DNA from 3 places in the Methylobacillus pratensis genome. Region 2 is predicted to be linked to each of the others. Evidence: riboswitches for the same ligand, from Rfam matches in the RefSeq annotation. Region 2 holds a riboswitch; each other region holds the start of a gene.
The links. Region 2 has a riboswitch for thiamine pyrophosphate ahead of ACW4YW_RS11940 (sodium:solute symporter family transporter). Riboswitches for the same ligand answer to the same signal wherever they lie in the genome.

Region 1: linked by a shared signal. The riboswitch ahead of ACW4YW_RS10285 (TonB-dependent siderophore receptor) and the one ahead of ACW4YW_RS11940 (sodium:solute symporter family transporter) in region 2 are both predicted to bind thiamine pyrophosphate.
Region 3: linked by a shared signal. The riboswitch ahead of thiC (phosphomethylpyrimidine synthase ThiC) and the one ahead of ACW4YW_RS11940 (sodium:solute symporter family transporter) in region 2 are both predicted to bind thiamine pyrophosphate.

Annotation. Positions count from the first base shown of each region.
Region 1 covers NZ_JBSUSR010000004.1:162,103-167,399, forward strand. Annotated here, with positions in the region: gene ACW4YW_RS10275 (di-heme oxidoreductase family protein) at 1-65, shown strand, start outside; gene ACW4YW_RS10280 (SulP family inorganic anion transporter) at 252-1,898, shown strand; TPP riboswitch at 2,019-2,117, shown strand; gene ACW4YW_RS10285 (TonB-dependent siderophore receptor) at 2,194-4,350, shown strand; gene ACW4YW_RS10290 (DUF779 domain-containing protein) at 4,518-4,892, opposite strand; gene adh (aldehyde dehydrogenase) at 5,009-5,297, opposite strand, start outside.
Region 2 covers NZ_JBSUSR010000005.1:221,382-226,678, forward strand. Annotated here, with positions in the region: gene ACW4YW_RS11925 (MgtC/SapB family protein) at 1-105, opposite strand, end outside; gene ACW4YW_RS11930 (LLM class flavin-dependent oxidoreductase) at 203-1,492, opposite strand; gene ACW4YW_RS11935 (3-oxoacyl-ACP reductase) at 1,625-2,410, opposite strand; TPP riboswitch at 2,458-2,563, opposite strand; TPP riboswitch at 2,670-2,773, shown strand; gene ACW4YW_RS11940 (sodium:solute symporter family transporter) at 2,823-4,274, shown strand; gene ACW4YW_RS11945 (mechanosensitive ion channel) at 4,371-5,297, shown strand, end outside.
Region 3 covers NZ_JBSUSR010000002.1:269,029-274,325, forward strand. Annotated here, with positions in the region: gene thiC (phosphomethylpyrimidine synthase ThiC) at 46-1,932, opposite strand; TPP riboswitch at 2,001-2,111, opposite strand; gene ACW4YW_RS05910 (protein-L-isoaspartate O-methyltransferase family protein) at 2,282-2,938, shown strand; gene ACW4YW_RS05915 (TetR/AcrR family transcriptional regulator) at 3,134-3,778, shown strand; gene ACW4YW_RS05920 (efflux RND transporter periplasmic adaptor subunit) at 3,787-4,881, shown strand; gene ACW4YW_RS05925 (efflux RND transporter permease subunit) at 4,878-5,297, shown strand, end outside.

The sequences.
Region 1 (5,297 bases), on a different contig from region 2:
ACATGGTGCAGCAGATGTCTCCGCTGGACCGGCAATTGCTGCTGGATTTTGTCGAATCACTTTAAGAGCCGCGAACAAAACCCAGCGAAGCGATTCTGGCTAGACGCTCTGCTGCAGACAGTACAACTAGTACGGCAAGGCAGAGCAACAACGCCAGAAGGGTTTTGTTAGCGGCTCTAAGCCTCGGTAATCTTGCGGCGAAAAGGCTATGATATGCCTGTCGATTACATCCCTTGCCATGCCTTTACACCATGATCGCCATTCTTGAAGCCAAGCGTGCCGGCCTGCTCTCGCGCCGGTATTGGTCCCGCAACATCATGTCGGGGCTGATCGTCGGGGTCGTCGCCCTTCCTCTCGCCATGGCGTTCGCGATCGCCTCCGGCGCCAAGCCCGAGCAAGGCTTGTACACGGCGATTGTCGCCGGCACGCTGGCCTCCCTGTTCGGCGGCAGCCGCCTGCAGATTACCGGGCCGACAGGGGCGTTCATCGTCATCCTGTCCGGCATTACGGCAAAATACGGCATTGCAGGCCTGCAGATCGCCACTCTGATGGCGGGCATCATGCTGCTCGTCATGGGGCTGACGCGCATGGGCAGCGTGATCCGCTATATCCCGGAACCGGTGATCATCGGTTTCACCAGCGGGATCGCCGTCATCATCTTCGTCGGGCAATGGCAGGATTTTTTCGGCCTCACGCCCCAAGCCTCGCATCACTTCCACGAGAAACTCTGGCACCTGTTGGAAGCCCTGCCGCAGCTGCAATGGCAGACCGCATTGCTTGGCGTGTTCACGCTGGCAGTGCTGCTCCTGTCCAACCGCTATCTGAAAAAAATTCCCGGCCCCTTGGTCGCGATCGTGGCGGCCACTATCGTGCAGTCTGTCTTTCAACCTGAACAGGTTGCCACCATAGGCAGCGCGTTCGGCGGCATCCCGCAGGCTTTGCCGCATTTTGCCCTGCCCGAGGGCATCAGCCCTGCCGTCATGATAGAGCTGATCGGCCCAGCCTTCACCATTGCGCTGCTTGGCGCCATCGAGTCGTTGCTCTCGGCCGTCGTTGCCGACAATATGGCAGGCACGCGCCACCAATCCAACCAGGAACTGATCGGGCAGGGCATTGCCAACATCGCCTCGCCATTGTTCGGCGGGTTCGCCGCCACCGGCGCGCTGGCCCGCACCGCGACCAATATCCGCAACGGGGCCAACAGCCCGTTATCCGGCATCGTGCATGCGGTCACCTTGGTCTTGATCGTGGTCTTGCTGGCGCCATTGGCCGTGAATATCCCGCTGGCGGCGCTCGCGGCCATCCTGTTCGTGGTGGCCTACAACATGAGCGAGGCGCATCGCTTCCTGCACATGGCGAGGACAGCGCCGCGCGCGGATGTGGCGGTGCTGCTGATCACCTTCCTGCTCACCGTGTTCAGCGACCTGGTGATTGCCGTCAATATCGGCGTCGTGCTTGCCGCATTGTTGTTCATGAAGCGCATGGCGGACACGGTGAACGTGACGCAACTGAGTGACGATGACTTGCAGCAGGAATACGGCCAGCGCGAATGGCGCCTGCCATCGAGCACGCTGGTCTATCGCCTGGAAGGGCCGTTCTTCTTCGGTGCTGCCGAGCACTTGCAGCACCGCCTGCAAACCCTGCGCGAGGATACCGACACCATTGTGCTGAGAATGTCGCGCGTGCCGATCATGGACGCCACCGGCATGCAGGCATTGTGGAACCTGCTGGACACTTGCAGACAGCACCAGATCCGGCTGGTGATCGCCGAGGCCAGGCCCAACATCCTGGAAAAGCTGCGCCGCGCGGGGCTCACCAGCCAGATCGGCGAGCATAATGTGCTGCCGCACCTGCACTTGCTGTGGCCGGAAGCTCCTTCCCCCGCCTCTCTCCATTGAATGGCGTTGCACACTTTTCCGTACGACCCGATTGAGCACGCGTTAATTGGCTACATGCGTAGCATGCAACCCTGTTTGCAACGAAAATTGGCATTTTCCGCGCATTCTTTGTTAGTATACGACCCACGCTAGGGGTCCTGAAGAGCCGATCTTCGGGTGAGACATACCCTTGAACCTGACCTGGATAATGCCAGCGTAGGAAAGCGCAAAGCCACTCAAAGTCGATTCATTTCCCCCGAGGTAGGCCCTTTGTCCGTTCCTGCGCGTGCTTTTCCTCAACGCGAGTGAACACACAATGCCTGCTTTTACTTTCCGTCAAAAACTCAGCATGCTGGCCGTTGCCTGCGCTTATGCGCCTGCCGCGCTGGCACAGACCGCCGATAACAGCGATAACGCACTGCCGGAGGTCGTCGTCACCTCCGCATCGACTGATGGCGTGGCGCGCCGCGCCAGCATCGGCAGCTTCCCTGAAACATCGTTGCTGCAAACGCCAGCATCGGTCAACGTGATCACGCAGGAGCAGATGCAGGACCGCAGCGTACGCTCCGCGACCGACGCGGTGAAGTGGGATGCCAGCGTGCAAAACTCCTACAACGCGGTCGGCCTGGCCGACTGGTTCGCGATCCGCGGCTTCGTGCTCGACCAGGGCGCCAACTATCGCAAGGACGGCATGGTGATTCTTGCGCAGGCCAGGGTGCCGATGGAAAACAAGGAGCGCATCGAGATACTGAAAGGCCTCGCCGGCCTGCAGGCAGGGATCGCCGCGTCGGGCGGCATGCTCAACTACGTGACCAAGCGCCCTACCGACGCTCCGCTGCGTTCGGCAACGTTCGAGGTGCGTGAACGCGGCACGGTGTACGGCGCGGTAGACCTGGGCGGGCGCTCCGAGGACGGCGTCTTCGGTTACCGCATCAATGCCGCGGCGGAAGACATCAAGTCGTATGTCGACGGCTCGACAGGCAACCGCAACTTCATTTCGGGCGCGTTTGACTTCCGGCTGAGCGAACGCGCGCTGTTGCAGCTTGATCTCGACTACCAGCACAAGTCGCAACTGACCGTGCCCGGGTTCCAGTTGCTCGGGCCGGAGCAACGCATTCCGACCGGCATCCGCGCCAAGCAGATGCTCAATGACCAGTCCTGGAGCCGTCCCGTCGTCGATGACAGCTACAACCTCGGCGTGAAATTCGACTATGCGTTGAATGACGATTGGCGCACCATCCTGCAAGCCAACCAATCGACCTTGCATCGTGATGATGCGGTGACCTTGCCTTCCGGCTGCCAGGCGCAAGGGCTGATCGTCGGCTATTGCAGCGACGGCGGCTATTCGATGTACGACTTGCGCCGCAAGAACGACAAGCGCTCGATCACGACGACCCAGGCCCTGCTGCAGGGGAGCTTCACGACAGGCGGCGTGCGCCACGAGCTGACCACAGGCGTATCCACGCTGAACCGTCGCGACCACTTTGCCGATTACGTATTCAACTATGTCGGCGAAAGCAATATCTATAATCCGGTCTACTACGATAATTTCGCGCTCGCCGACGTCAATCCGGTGCATTTGCGCCGCAAGGATGAGGAGCGTGCAATATTCGTGCAGGATGTCATGGCGCTCACTGACCAACTCAGGTTGCACGCTGGCGTGCGCTACGTGCAGCTCAAGCGCGACCAGTTCAATGCCTCGGGCGAGACGACGCGGCGTACGGATGACGATTTTGTCTTGCCGAGCTTCGCCCTGCTCTACAACCTTCAGCCGTCACTGGCGGTTTACGGCTCGTATTCGCAAGGCCTGGAACCGGGCGGCACGGCGCCGACCGGCACCACCAACGCCGAAATCATCATGGACCCCAGCAGGTCCAGGCAGCTTGAACTCGGCGTGAAAGCTGACGTGACAAGCAATGTCAGCCTGTCTGCCGCCGTATTCCAGATCAAGCGCAACCACGAATACGTCGATGCCACGCCGACCTATGTCATCAACGGCACGCAGGTCAACCGTGGCTTGGAATTCGCCGCACAGGGGCGTGTCACGCGCGACTGGATGCTGGGCGCCAGCTTTACCGCGCTGCAGGCCAAGGCCGAAGGCACGGACGATGCGCGCATCGAGGGCAAGCAGGTCGGGAACGTGCCAAGGTTCAAGTCAGCGGTGTATAGCGAATATACTTGGCCAGGTTTGCCAGCCCTTAAACTGAACGCGACATGGCTCTACTCATCCAGCAAAAACTTCGCGCCGAACAACGAGATAGCGGCATTGAACAGGAAAGTGGAGGGCTACCACGTGCTGAACCTGGGCGCACGCTACACGGCCAAGCTCGGCAATACCGCAACCACCTTCCGCGCTGGCGTGGACAACGTGTTCAACAAGTTCTATTGGGGCGATGCATCCAGCGCTTTCGGGGGCTACCTGATCCCGGGCGCGCCGCGCGTATTCCGCGTGTCGGCGCAAATCGACTTCTGACCGATTCCTTAAATCAAAGAAAAGCCACCCAACTTTTGAAGTCATCGCATGGGAGCGTCATTTATTTGAGCTAGGGTGAAAACGCCGCTACGAGATTACTCTTAGCGGCGTTTTTCTTGGCTTGCTGCTGGCATTGAAGGTTGCCAACGCTCATGGCCACACTTCGATCACCCGCACTGCTCCACAGGTTCCAGATCCGCCAGCTCCTCGTCCGTGAACAAACGCGAACGGATGAGGAAATGCTTGCCGGTCGCCTGCTCCAGCGAGAACATGCCGCCATGCCCGCGAATCGCATCCAGCGTCAGGTGGGTATGCTCCCAATATTCGAACTGGGTCTTGTTCATGTAGAACGGCACGCCGTGCACCTCGCCCACTTTGACATCCGAGGTGCCGAGCAGAAACTCGCCCTCCTGCAGGCACATGGGCGCACTGCCCTCACAACACCCGCCTGACTGGTGAAACATGAGATTACCATGCCTGGCGCGCAGCTCATCAATCAAAGCTGCGGCCGATGGCGTGGCAGTAATCCGGCTGGCACTCATAAGTCCTCCTCATAACTTGGCATTTGCTTTTCTTGGCATTTGCTTTGCCACAAATAATAACGCCCAGGCTTGAACTCGCATACCTGGGCGTTGGACTAGTCATTCGACATTAAAGTTTAGAAGAAGCCTAGCGCATCAGGGCTGTAGCTCACCAGCAGGTTCTTGGTCTGCTGGTAATGATCCAGCATCATGCGATGGTTCTCACGGCCGATACCGGACTGCTTGTAGCCGCCGAATGCGGCATGCGCTGGATAGAGGTGGTAGCAATTGGTCCAGACACGCCCCGCCTGGATACCGCGGCCGACACGGTAGGCACGGCTGCCGTCACGGGTCCAGAGGCCTGCGCCCAGGCCGTACATAGTGTCATTGGCGATTTCCAGCGCCTCCTTCTCGTCCTTGAACGTC
Region 2 (5,297 bases):
CTTCTCGTCGCGCTCCTGCCAGCCACGCTCGGCGCCGATCAATAGTCCTGCCCCCAGGGCGATGAGCAGGTTGAGCATGACTTCTATAGAAATGGACGCAGGCATAAGGTAGCTTTCTCAAACAATACTTAGAGCCTGTTCATCATACATGAGGGCGCAATATCCGAAACAGGCTCCGGAAACGGGAAAAGCCTAGCCCATGCTACTTTCTCGCAGGCCTCGCCAGGCCCAGGTGGCCGCGCAATGTCGCGTGCTCGTAATCTTCGCGGAACAGGCCGCGCCGCTGCAGGATGGGAATCACCTGGTCGACGAAATCCCGCACGCTGTCGGGCTGCACCGGCGGCATCAGGTTGAAGCCGTCGGCGCCGCCGTTGTGGAACCAATGTTCCATCTCGTTCGCCACCTGTTCCGGCGTGCCGACCATGGTGCAATGCCCTCCTCCGGCGGCCAGGCGGCCCAATAGCTGGCGCACCGTGGGCCGCTCGGTTTCGATAATGCGCAGCACGGTGGCATAGCGCCCCTTGGGGCCGGTGAAGGCCTCCAGCGGCGGCAATGGCGGCACCGGGGCGTCGAGCTCCCAATCCAAGCAGTCCTGGTCGATGAACAACTGCAATTGCCGCAACGAGGTTTCCGCTGGCAACAGTTCATCCAGCTCGCGCTGCTTGGCGCGCGCCCCTTCTTCAGTCGAGCCGATGAAAGTCACCAGGCCTGGCAGGATGGGCACGTCCACCTGCCGCCCGGCGGCCTTGACCCTGGCCTTGACGTCGCGGTAATAGGCCTGGGCCGATGGCAAGTCGTAGGCCACGGCATAGATCGCCTCGGCGTATTTCGCCGCCAGCGCGCGTCCATGGTCGGAAGCCCCGGCCTGGAACAGCACGGGGTTGCCTTGCGGCGGACGCGGCACGGTCAACGGCCCGTCGACGAGGAAATGCCTGCCATGGTGGTTGATCTGGCGCACCCGGCTTTCGTCGACGTAATCTCCGGCGCGGTCGTTGAGCAAGGCGCCGTCGTCCCAGCTATCCCACAACTGCAATACCGCCTGGATGAACTCTTCCGCCCGGGCATAACGCTCGGCGTGGCCTGGCATGGCCTCATAGCCATGGTTCCTGGCCTCGACGTCGAACATGGAAGTCACCACGTTCCAGCCCGCGCGCCCGCCGGAAATATGATCGAGCGAGGCCATGAGCCGCGCGGCATGGAACGGCGTGAAGAAGGTGCTGGAAATCGTGCTCACCAAGCCGATGTGCCGGGTGGCGCGGCTGATGGCGGTGAGCATGGTCACCGGCTCCAGGAACCAGCGCGGGCCGTCGGTGATATTGTTGGTGGCGTGGCCGTCGGCAAGGAACACCGCATCGAGCTTGCCGCGCTCGGCCAGCTGCGCCATTTCCTCGTAATAGCGGATCTCGCCCAGCCGCTCGACCTGGGAATCCGGATGGCGCCAGGCTGCGTTGTGGTGGCCGCAGCCGAACAGGAACAGGTTGATGTGCATCATGGCAGAACAAGAGCCTCTTTAGTGAATTCAGGAATGGCAGGTGCAGCGATCCTGGCTAACAGCCTTGCCGCAGACAGTACAAACATTGCGGCAAAGCAGGGCAACAACGCCAGGAAGGTTTTGTCAGCCGCTCTAGTTCTTGACCAGGCCGCCATCAACCACCAGGTTCTGCCCCGTCACAGCGCGCGACCAGGGCGAGGCGAAAAACAGCACTGCGTCGGCGAACTCTTCCGGCGTGGTGACGCGGCGCAACGGCGTGCTCGCCGCAATCAGGTCGAACACGGCATCCGGCGTGGCGGCCGAGGCGTCGGTCGTGCGCAACAGGCCGCCCGACACCATATTGACGGTGATGCCGTCAGGCCCCAGGTCCTGCGACAAGGTGCGCGTGAGGGAAAGCAGCGCCGCCTTGGCGGCTGTGTAATCGTGGTAAGGCACTACCGGATTCTGGAACAGGTTGGTGCCGATATTCACCACCCGGCCGCCGCCCTGCACGCGCATGCCGGGCAAACACGCCTGGACGGTATTGAGCGCGCCGCGCACCACGCCTTCGAATTGTTGCTGCAACCCTTCCCAGCCGAGGTCATGCGCATGCGCCCGCGCATCGCCGTTGAACTTGAAGTCAGGCAAGGCGTTGTTGACCACAACGGTGATCGGCCTACCGAAATGCGTTTGCGCCTGCTGCGCCATCGCCCGTACGGCCGCGGCATCGCTCACGTCCGCCTGGATCGCCAAGGCCCGTCCCGGCGCTTCATCCGCCAAGGCCGCCGCAGCCTCCGCGCTGTGAAGGTAGTTCACAACCACGCTCGCCCCCTGGTCGAGGAAAGCGCGGGCGATATGCCGGCCCAGCCCGCGGCCCGCGCCGGTGACGAGCACGAGTTGTTCTTGAATGGGAAGTAAGGATAGAGATGGGCTGCTCATGCGATTCCTTTGCAATGTGTCATGGCAAAGGAATGCGCAGCAAAAGAGTAAGCTGCGACAGGCATTCCTCCGCCAGTATGATCTGGATCAGGTATACGGGTGTGTTCTCAGCCCTGAAGCAGATACTGCAACAAGGCACCCCGTGCCGAAAGACAGAACCATAGCATGGAATATAAAGAATTCACATCCGGCACCATGTGAAAATCACCATGAAAATCGTTATAATCTGGCACCGAAACGGCAAAACCTTATTGGGCCGTTTCAATCCTGGGGGAGCCGCTTGCGGCTGAGAAATGGCAATTGCCATGACCCTTAATACTTGATCCAGATCATGCTGGCGAAGGGAAGGAAATAGCGCATCCATCATTGTGCGTACTCCTTGTCGTTCGTCGATTACAGGAGTCACCACGCAATGCTCAGTACACAAGCCGCCCTCGCCTGGCTAGTCTTTTTCGCCGCCATGTTCGCCATTGCCGGCATGGCCTATTCGCGCAAATTCCGCGGCAACCTTGAAGAATACATCGTCGCGCGCAACAGCCAGGGCACGCTCGCCAGCATCATGACCCTGCTGGCCTCGTCGCTGGGCGCGTGGATATTGTTCTCCCCCGCGCAGGCGGCGACCTGGGGCGGCCTGACTGCCGTGATCGGCTACGCCATCGGCGCCATGTCGCCGCGCATCGCCATGATCCCGCTCGGCAAGCGCATGCGCGAACTCATGCCCAACGGCCACTCCCTCACCGAGTTCCTGGTTGCGCGCTACGGCAAGCCCATGTACCTGCTCGCACTGACCATCATGCTGTTCTACCTGTTCATCGCCATGAGCGCCGAGATCACCGCTATCGCCAAGATGGTGACATTGCTCGCGCCCGTGCCGCTTTGGGCCACTGCCGCCATCGTGCTCGGCTTCACCCTGCTCTACACCACCTACGGCGGCCTGCGCGCCTCCATCTTCACCGACAAGGTGCAGATCGTCATCATCATCCCGTTGCTGGCGGCGCTGGTCTTCATCGGCTGGCAGGCCACCGGCGGCATTGCCCCGGTCGCGGAAAAGCTGCAGCAAACCGCGCCGCAGCTGATCAACCTTGAGGATATCGGCGGCATCAAGGCCGGGCTGACCTTTTTCGTCGCCATCCTGCTCACCGGCATCTTCCACCAAGGCAACTGGCAGCGCATCTACTCCGCCAAGGACATTCCCACCATGCGCAACGGCTTCCTGCTCGGCGGCATTCTCGTCGTGCCTTTCATCTTCATCATGGGCCTATTCGGGCTGGCCTTCATGGCGATGACACCGGATGGCGACAGCTCAGTGGCCTTGTTCAGCGTGGTCATGCCCAATATCCCGCTCTGGCTGGCCGTTGCCCTGATTCCGCTCGGCATCTCGCTGGTGATGTGCAGCGCAGACACGGCCATCAGCGCCATCTCGAGCATCGTGGCAGTGGATATCGGCCGGGTGATGCCGAAGAGCAGCGCCGCCAGCCTGATGCGCCTGTCGCGATGGCTGGTGCTGCTGGTTGCGGTTCCCGTCCTGCTCGTCGCCGCGCAAGGCTATAGCGTGCTCTACCTGTTCCTGCTCGCCGACCTGCTCTGCGCCGCCGCGGCATTCCCGGTGTTCTTCGGGCTGTTCAGCCGTTCCCACACCGGCCGCGAAGCCGTCATAGGCACCACTGCAGGGCTCGCCGCCGGCCTGTCCATGTTCCCCATGCCCAACCAGCCGGTGGCGCATTTGCTGGAATCCTTCCTGCTCGCCGCCCTGGTCCCGGTCGCCGTGATTATCCTCATGCGCCTTATCAAACGCCGCCAACAGCATTTCGACCTCACCACGCTGAACAACGGCATCCGCAAACTGGATAGCGAGCAGCTTTGAGATGACACGGCCTTGTTGACAAGTCTTTCCCGACGCGGCCATTATCTAAACCGTAAGACACCGGATATTGTCATCTAAACAACACGGGAGGATCGCATGAATACGGAATGGAACAGTATGTGGGGCGCGGTACAAACCGGCCTCGGCGACAACATGCTTCAACTGCTGGGCGCGCTGGCCATCCTCGTGCTGGGCTGGCTGTTCGCGGTGCTAGTGCGGGCCGGCGTGCGGCGCGGCCTGGGCATGGCAGGCACCAACCGCCGCTTTGCGCAATTGACCGGGCAGACCGGGAAGCCGGTGGATATCGAAAAAGGCGTGGCCGTCAGCCTGTTCTGGATCGTGCTGCTGTTCACCTTCGTCGCGGTGCTCAATTCTCTCGACCTAGCCATGGTATCCGGCCCGTTCGCCGCACTGCTCACCGAAATGTTCGCCTACGCGCCGCGCATTCTCGCAGCCCTGATACTGGCGCTGGTCGCCTGGTTGCTGGCCAGCCTGGTGCGCGCGCTCATCACGCGCGTGCTGGCGAAGACCACGCTGGATGAAAGGCTGGCCGAGCATGCCGGCATGGCGCCCATCAGCGACGGCCTGGCCCAGGCGCTGTTCTGGCTGGTGATATTGCTGTTCGTGCCGGCCGTGTTGGGGGCGCTGCAACTGCAAGGCCTGCTCGACCCGCTGCGCGACATGGTGGCAAGGGCACTCGACATCCTGCCCAATGCCGTCGCTGCGCTGGTGATCGGCGGCGTCGGCTGGATCGTCGCCACGGTGCTACGCAACCTGGTCAGCAACCTGCTGCGCACCGCCGGCGCCGACAATCTCGGCCAGCGCGCCGGCATAACGGAAACGTTGCGCCTGTCGCACGTGGGCGGCTTGCTGGTATTCATCGCGGTGTTCTTGCCGTCGCTGATCGCCGCGCTCGACGCCCTGCGCATCGAGTCGATTTCCCGCCCGGCCACCGACATGCTGTCCATGTTCCTGGCTGCCGTGCCGCACATCATCGCTGCCGGCCTAATCCTCGCGGTCACC
Region 3 (5,297 bases), on a different contig from region 2:
AGCCAGTTAAACTGGCCGTTACTTCATGCATGGCAATACCTGCCATCAAACCTTCTGATAAACCTCGCTGCCGCGCTTGACGAACTCGATCGCCTTTTCCTGCATGCCCTTGCTCAGCGCCGCCTCTTCGTCCACGCCAAGCTTGTCGGCATATTCGCGTACGTCCTGGGTAATTTTCATCGAGCAAAAGTGCGGGCCGCACATGGAGCAGAAATGCGCCTGCTTGGCGCCTTCCTGCGGCAGGGTCTCGTCGTGGAATTCCTTGGCTTTCTCAGGATCGAGGCCGAGGTTGAACTGGTCCTCCCAACGGAACTCGAAACGCGCCTTGGACAGGGCGTTGTCGCGAATCTGCGCGCCGGGGTGACCTTTGGCCAGGTCGGCGGCATGCGCCGCAATCTTGTAGGTGACGATGCCGACGCGCACGTCTTCCTTGTCCGGAAGGCCCAGGTGCTCCTTCGGCGTGACGTAGCACAGCATCGCGCAACCGTACCAGCCTATCATCGCGGCGCCGATGCCGGAGGTGATGTGATCGTAGCCGGGTGCGATATCGGTGGTCAAAGGTCCCAGAGTATAGAACGGGGCCTCGCCGCAATGCTCCAGCTGCAAGTCCATGTTTTCCTTGATCATGTGCATGGGCACGTGGCCAGGGCCTTCGATCATGGTCTGCACGTCATGCTTCCAGGCAATCTGGGTCAATTCACCCAAGGTTCTCAGCTCGGCAAACTGGGCTTCGTCATTGGCATCGTAGATCGAGCCGGGACGCAGGCCGTCGCCGAGCGAAAAACTGACGTCATAGGCCTTCATGATCTCGCAGATGTCCTCGAAATGCTCATAGAGGAAAGACTCTTTATGATGCGCCAGGCACCACTTCGCCATGATGGAGCCGCCGCGGCTGACAATCCCAGTCATGCGCTTAGCGGTCATCGGGATGTATTGCAAACGCACGCCGGCATGGATGGTGAAGTAATCCACGCCCTGCTCCGCCTGCTCAATCAAAGTATCGCGAAAGATTTCCCAAGTGAGGTCCTCGGCCTTGCCGTTGACCTTCTCCAGCGCCTGGTAAATCGGGACTGTGCCAATCGGGACTGGGGAGTTGCGGATGATCCACTCACGAGTTTCGTGGATGTTCTTGCCGGTGGACAGGTCCATCACGGTATCGCCGCCCCAGCGGGTGCCCCAAACCATCTTCTCCACCTCTTCGCCTATGCTTGAACTCACGGCGGAATTGCCGATATTGGCATTGATCTTCACGAGGAAATTGCGGCCGATGATCATCGGCTCGATTTCAGGGTGGTTGATGTTGGCGGGAATGATCGCCCGGCCGCGCGCCACTTCGTCCCGGACGAACTCAGGCGTGATGGTTTCAGGAATGGAAGCACCGAAATGGTGTCCGGCATGCTGGGTCTGTAAAAGCTCACTCATGCCTTCGCGGCGCTGGTTCTCGCGGATGGCGATGAACTCCATCTCCGGGGTGATGATGCCCTGGCGCGCATAGTGCATCTGCGACACGTTTCTGCCTGCCTTGGCGCGCAGCGGCTTGCGGTGCAGGTTGAAGCGCATGTCGGCCAGCTTGGGGTCGTTCAGCCGTTCCAGCCCGTAGCTGGAAGTCGGGCCGTCCAGTTGCTCGGTATCGCCGCGCTCGGCAATCCAGCCAGCGCGCAAGGCGGGCAAACCGTTACGGATGTCGATACTGACTTCAGGATCGGTGTAAGGACCGGAAGTGTCGTAGACAATCACCGGCGGGTTCTTCTCGGCGCCGAATGCCGACGGCGTATCCGACAGGCTGATCTCGCGGAAAGGAACGCGGATGTCGGGGCGCGAGCCTTCGATATAGATCTTGCGGGAATTGGTAAAAGGCTGCGTTGCGCCAGGGTCGACCTGGGCGGTGGCATTGAGGAAATTCTGCTGCAGGTTTTTGTCGGTGGCGTTCATTCAAGTCTCCAAAATGCGGGAAGCGTTTTTGGAGTACCGACAGGGGAATAAAAATAGAAATCACCCCATCAAACCAAACTGCGCTTCCCTACGGTGGGATAATCCACATCAGGTTCAAAGGGTAATTCTCACTGCCATTGCATGCCTCAGCGTGCAACAGCAGACCCCTAGCGATGGAAGGAATGTACGTTAAAACCCTGATTCGATCAAGATTATTGTGGACAATGCACAGTTGATGCAGAGCAGCATGTGCCTAAAGCTGGCAGGTCACGCGATCCAGCTTGAAACTCTGCCGTCTGGCGCTATAATCGGCAGACCGATAGCCATGCGATGGATAAGGACAATTGCGATGCACCATGATGTAGAACAAGCCCGCTTCAACATGATAGAGCAGCAGATCCGCCCCTGGGAGGTGCTTGACGGCACCGTGCTCGACCTTCTGGGCCGCGTGCCGCGCGAAGCGTTTGTCCCCGAGCAATATCGCGGCTTGGCGTTTGCCGATATCGAAATCCCCATCGGTTTCGGCCAGACCATGCTTTCCCCCAAGATGGAAGGCCGCGTCCTGCAGTCGCTGGAAATCAAGCCGACCGATAAAGTGCTGGAAATCGGCACCGGCAGCGGCTACTTCACCGCCTTGCTTGCCTCCCTAGCGCAAGAGGTGCACAGCATCGAGATCAACGCCGAGCTTAGCCACCAGGCAAATGCGAGGCTGCTCCAGCAACAAATCAGCAATGTGACGCTGCATGTAGGCGACGGCGCGCGCGGGTGGCCGGACAACGGCCCTTATGACGTGATCGTTTTCACTGGTTCGTTGGCGCTGCCACCGCTGGCAACCAAACAACTGCATATCGGCGGCAGGCTGTTTGCCGTCATCGGTGAACCTCCGGTGATGGAAGCCACCATCGTGCGGCGGATCAGCGAAGACAGTTTGCGGCAGGACGTGATTTTCGAGACCACGCTCCCTCAGCTCGAAAACGCCCCTCAGCCGGAAAAATTCAGCTTCTAAGTAGATCAAACGGGAGCTTAGCTCCCGTTTTATTGTACTGCCAATCAAGTAGCATAGACGCTTGCGTCAGAGTCGCGTTCTCCTGCAAACCTGCTTAACTAGCTCTCGATTCTTCCCTTGCTCAAACTACAAATTGACACCGTTAAGTTAACAGCGTTTAATAATCATCCTTGATGATGTCCATGTTTCCAGCGCATGCCTCCTAGAGTCAAAACCTTAGAAGAACGCCAGCAATTGCAGAAGCTGATTCTCGACGCCGCCCGCGACCTGTTTGTACAGCATGGCGTGGAGGCAGTCTCCATGCGCGAGATCGCCAAACGGGTCGGCTATTCGCCCACCACCATCTATTTGTATTTCAAGGACAAGAACGACCTGTTGCAAACCTTGTGCGATCACGACTCCCTGATATTGGCGAACGACCTGCGCAATATCAATGCAGACGCGGCGCCCGACGCAGTACAGCAGTTGAAGGAGCTCTGCAGCGCCTATTCCCGTTTCGCCTTGGCCTATCCCAATCACTACCGCTTCATGTTCATGACGCCCAAGCCAAGCAACAGCAAGGACAAATCCAAGCTGCGCCAAGGCAATATCGAGCAGGACGCTTACGCCTTACTGCGCTCGATGGTGCAGCAGGCATTTGAACAACAGGTATTCCGTGCCGACCTGGCCAACATGGACCTGATCGCCCAGACGTTATGGGCGGGCATCCATGGGGTATGCGCCCTGGAAATCGGCATGGCGGGAGACGACTGGGTTGACTGGCAGCCAATAGACCAGCGCGTTTCCCTCATGCAAAACGCCATGATCCAAGGCCTCACCAGGCCCCATTCCAAGCACTAGGTATCGATATGCCTCTACCATTCTCCCGAACACAAATTAATCCATGGCTGTTGACGCTCGCCATCCCGGCATTGGTTGCCTGCCAGAAGCCGTCATCTGAAACGCCGCCACCGAGGCCCGCCCTCGTCATGCAGCTAGATGCCGCACAGCATAGCGACCATGGCCAGTGGCTTATCGGCGAAGTGCGTCCTCGCTATGAGTCGGCTCAAGGCTTCCGCATTGCCGGCAAGATCATCCAGCGTCACGTGGAAATCGGCGACCATGTCAAGAAGAGACAAGTACTGGCGCGGCTGGATGCCGAGGACAACAGGCTGTCGCTAGCATCCGCCCAGGCCGCATTGCATTCCGCAGAGGCGCAGCTGGCACTGGCTGAGGCCGACAGCAAGCGCCAGCGGCAGCTGTTCGAGCAGCGCTTCATTTCCGCGGCAGCGCTGGATTCGGTTGAAACGCGCCTGAAATCGAGCCTGGCCCAGGTACAGCAGGCGCAAGCGCAGGTCCGGGTTGCAAGCAACCAGGCGCAATACACCACGCTGGCCGCAGAACGAGACGGTATCGTTACCGCCATCGACGCAGAGCCTGGGCAGGTAGTGAATCCCGGCCAGGTGATTGCCCGAGTAGCCGTGCCGGGAGCACTGGAAGTGCAGATCGCCGTCCCGGAATCCCGCATGCAAAACATCAAGGTAGGAGAAAGCGCTGTCGTGCGCCTCTGGTCGAACCGCGACCAGACCTACCAGGGACGCATCAGGGAAATCGCCCCCGCCGCCGATCCTGCGACCCGCACCTTCAAGACCCAGGTATCGTTGCTGGATGCCGACGACAAGGTGCAAATCGGCATGACGGCAGGCGCACGGCTGGGAGGCGAGCAACACGAATTCGTGCTGCCCAGCACCGCCGTGTCGGAGCAACATGGCCAGGCGCAGGTTTGGGTCGTGGAGGCGAACAATCAAGTGCATTCGCGGGCGGTCGGCATAGGCAGCTATAGCGAGCAGGGAGTCAGCATCGTTTCCGGGCTCAAGGGCGATGAAACCCTCGTCGTCACGGGTGTGCATACCCTCAACGAAGGGCAAGTGGTCACTCCGGTCAAAACCGAGGTCAACCAATGAACGACCAGCGCCAATCCTTCAATCTCTCAAGCTGGGCGCTCGAGCATCGCAGCCTGGTGCTTTACTTCATGCTGGTGCTGACCCTGGCCGGCATGCTGGCCTATACCAAGCTCGGACAGTCGGAGGACCCGCCCTTCACCTTCAAGGTGATGGTGGTGCGCACGATGTGGCCAGGCGCCAGCACCCACGAAGTGGAGCAGCAGGTCACCGACAAACTCGAAAAGAAGCTGCAGGAGCTGCCCTACCTCGATATCCTGCGCAGTTACTCACGCCCTGGGGAATCCCTGATTTTCATCCTGGCCAAGGACTCCACGCCGCCATCCGCCGTGCCGGATGTCTGGTACCAGGCGAGAAAAAAGATCGGCGATATCCGCAATACATTGCCGGACGGCATTCAAGGCCCGTTCTTCAATGAC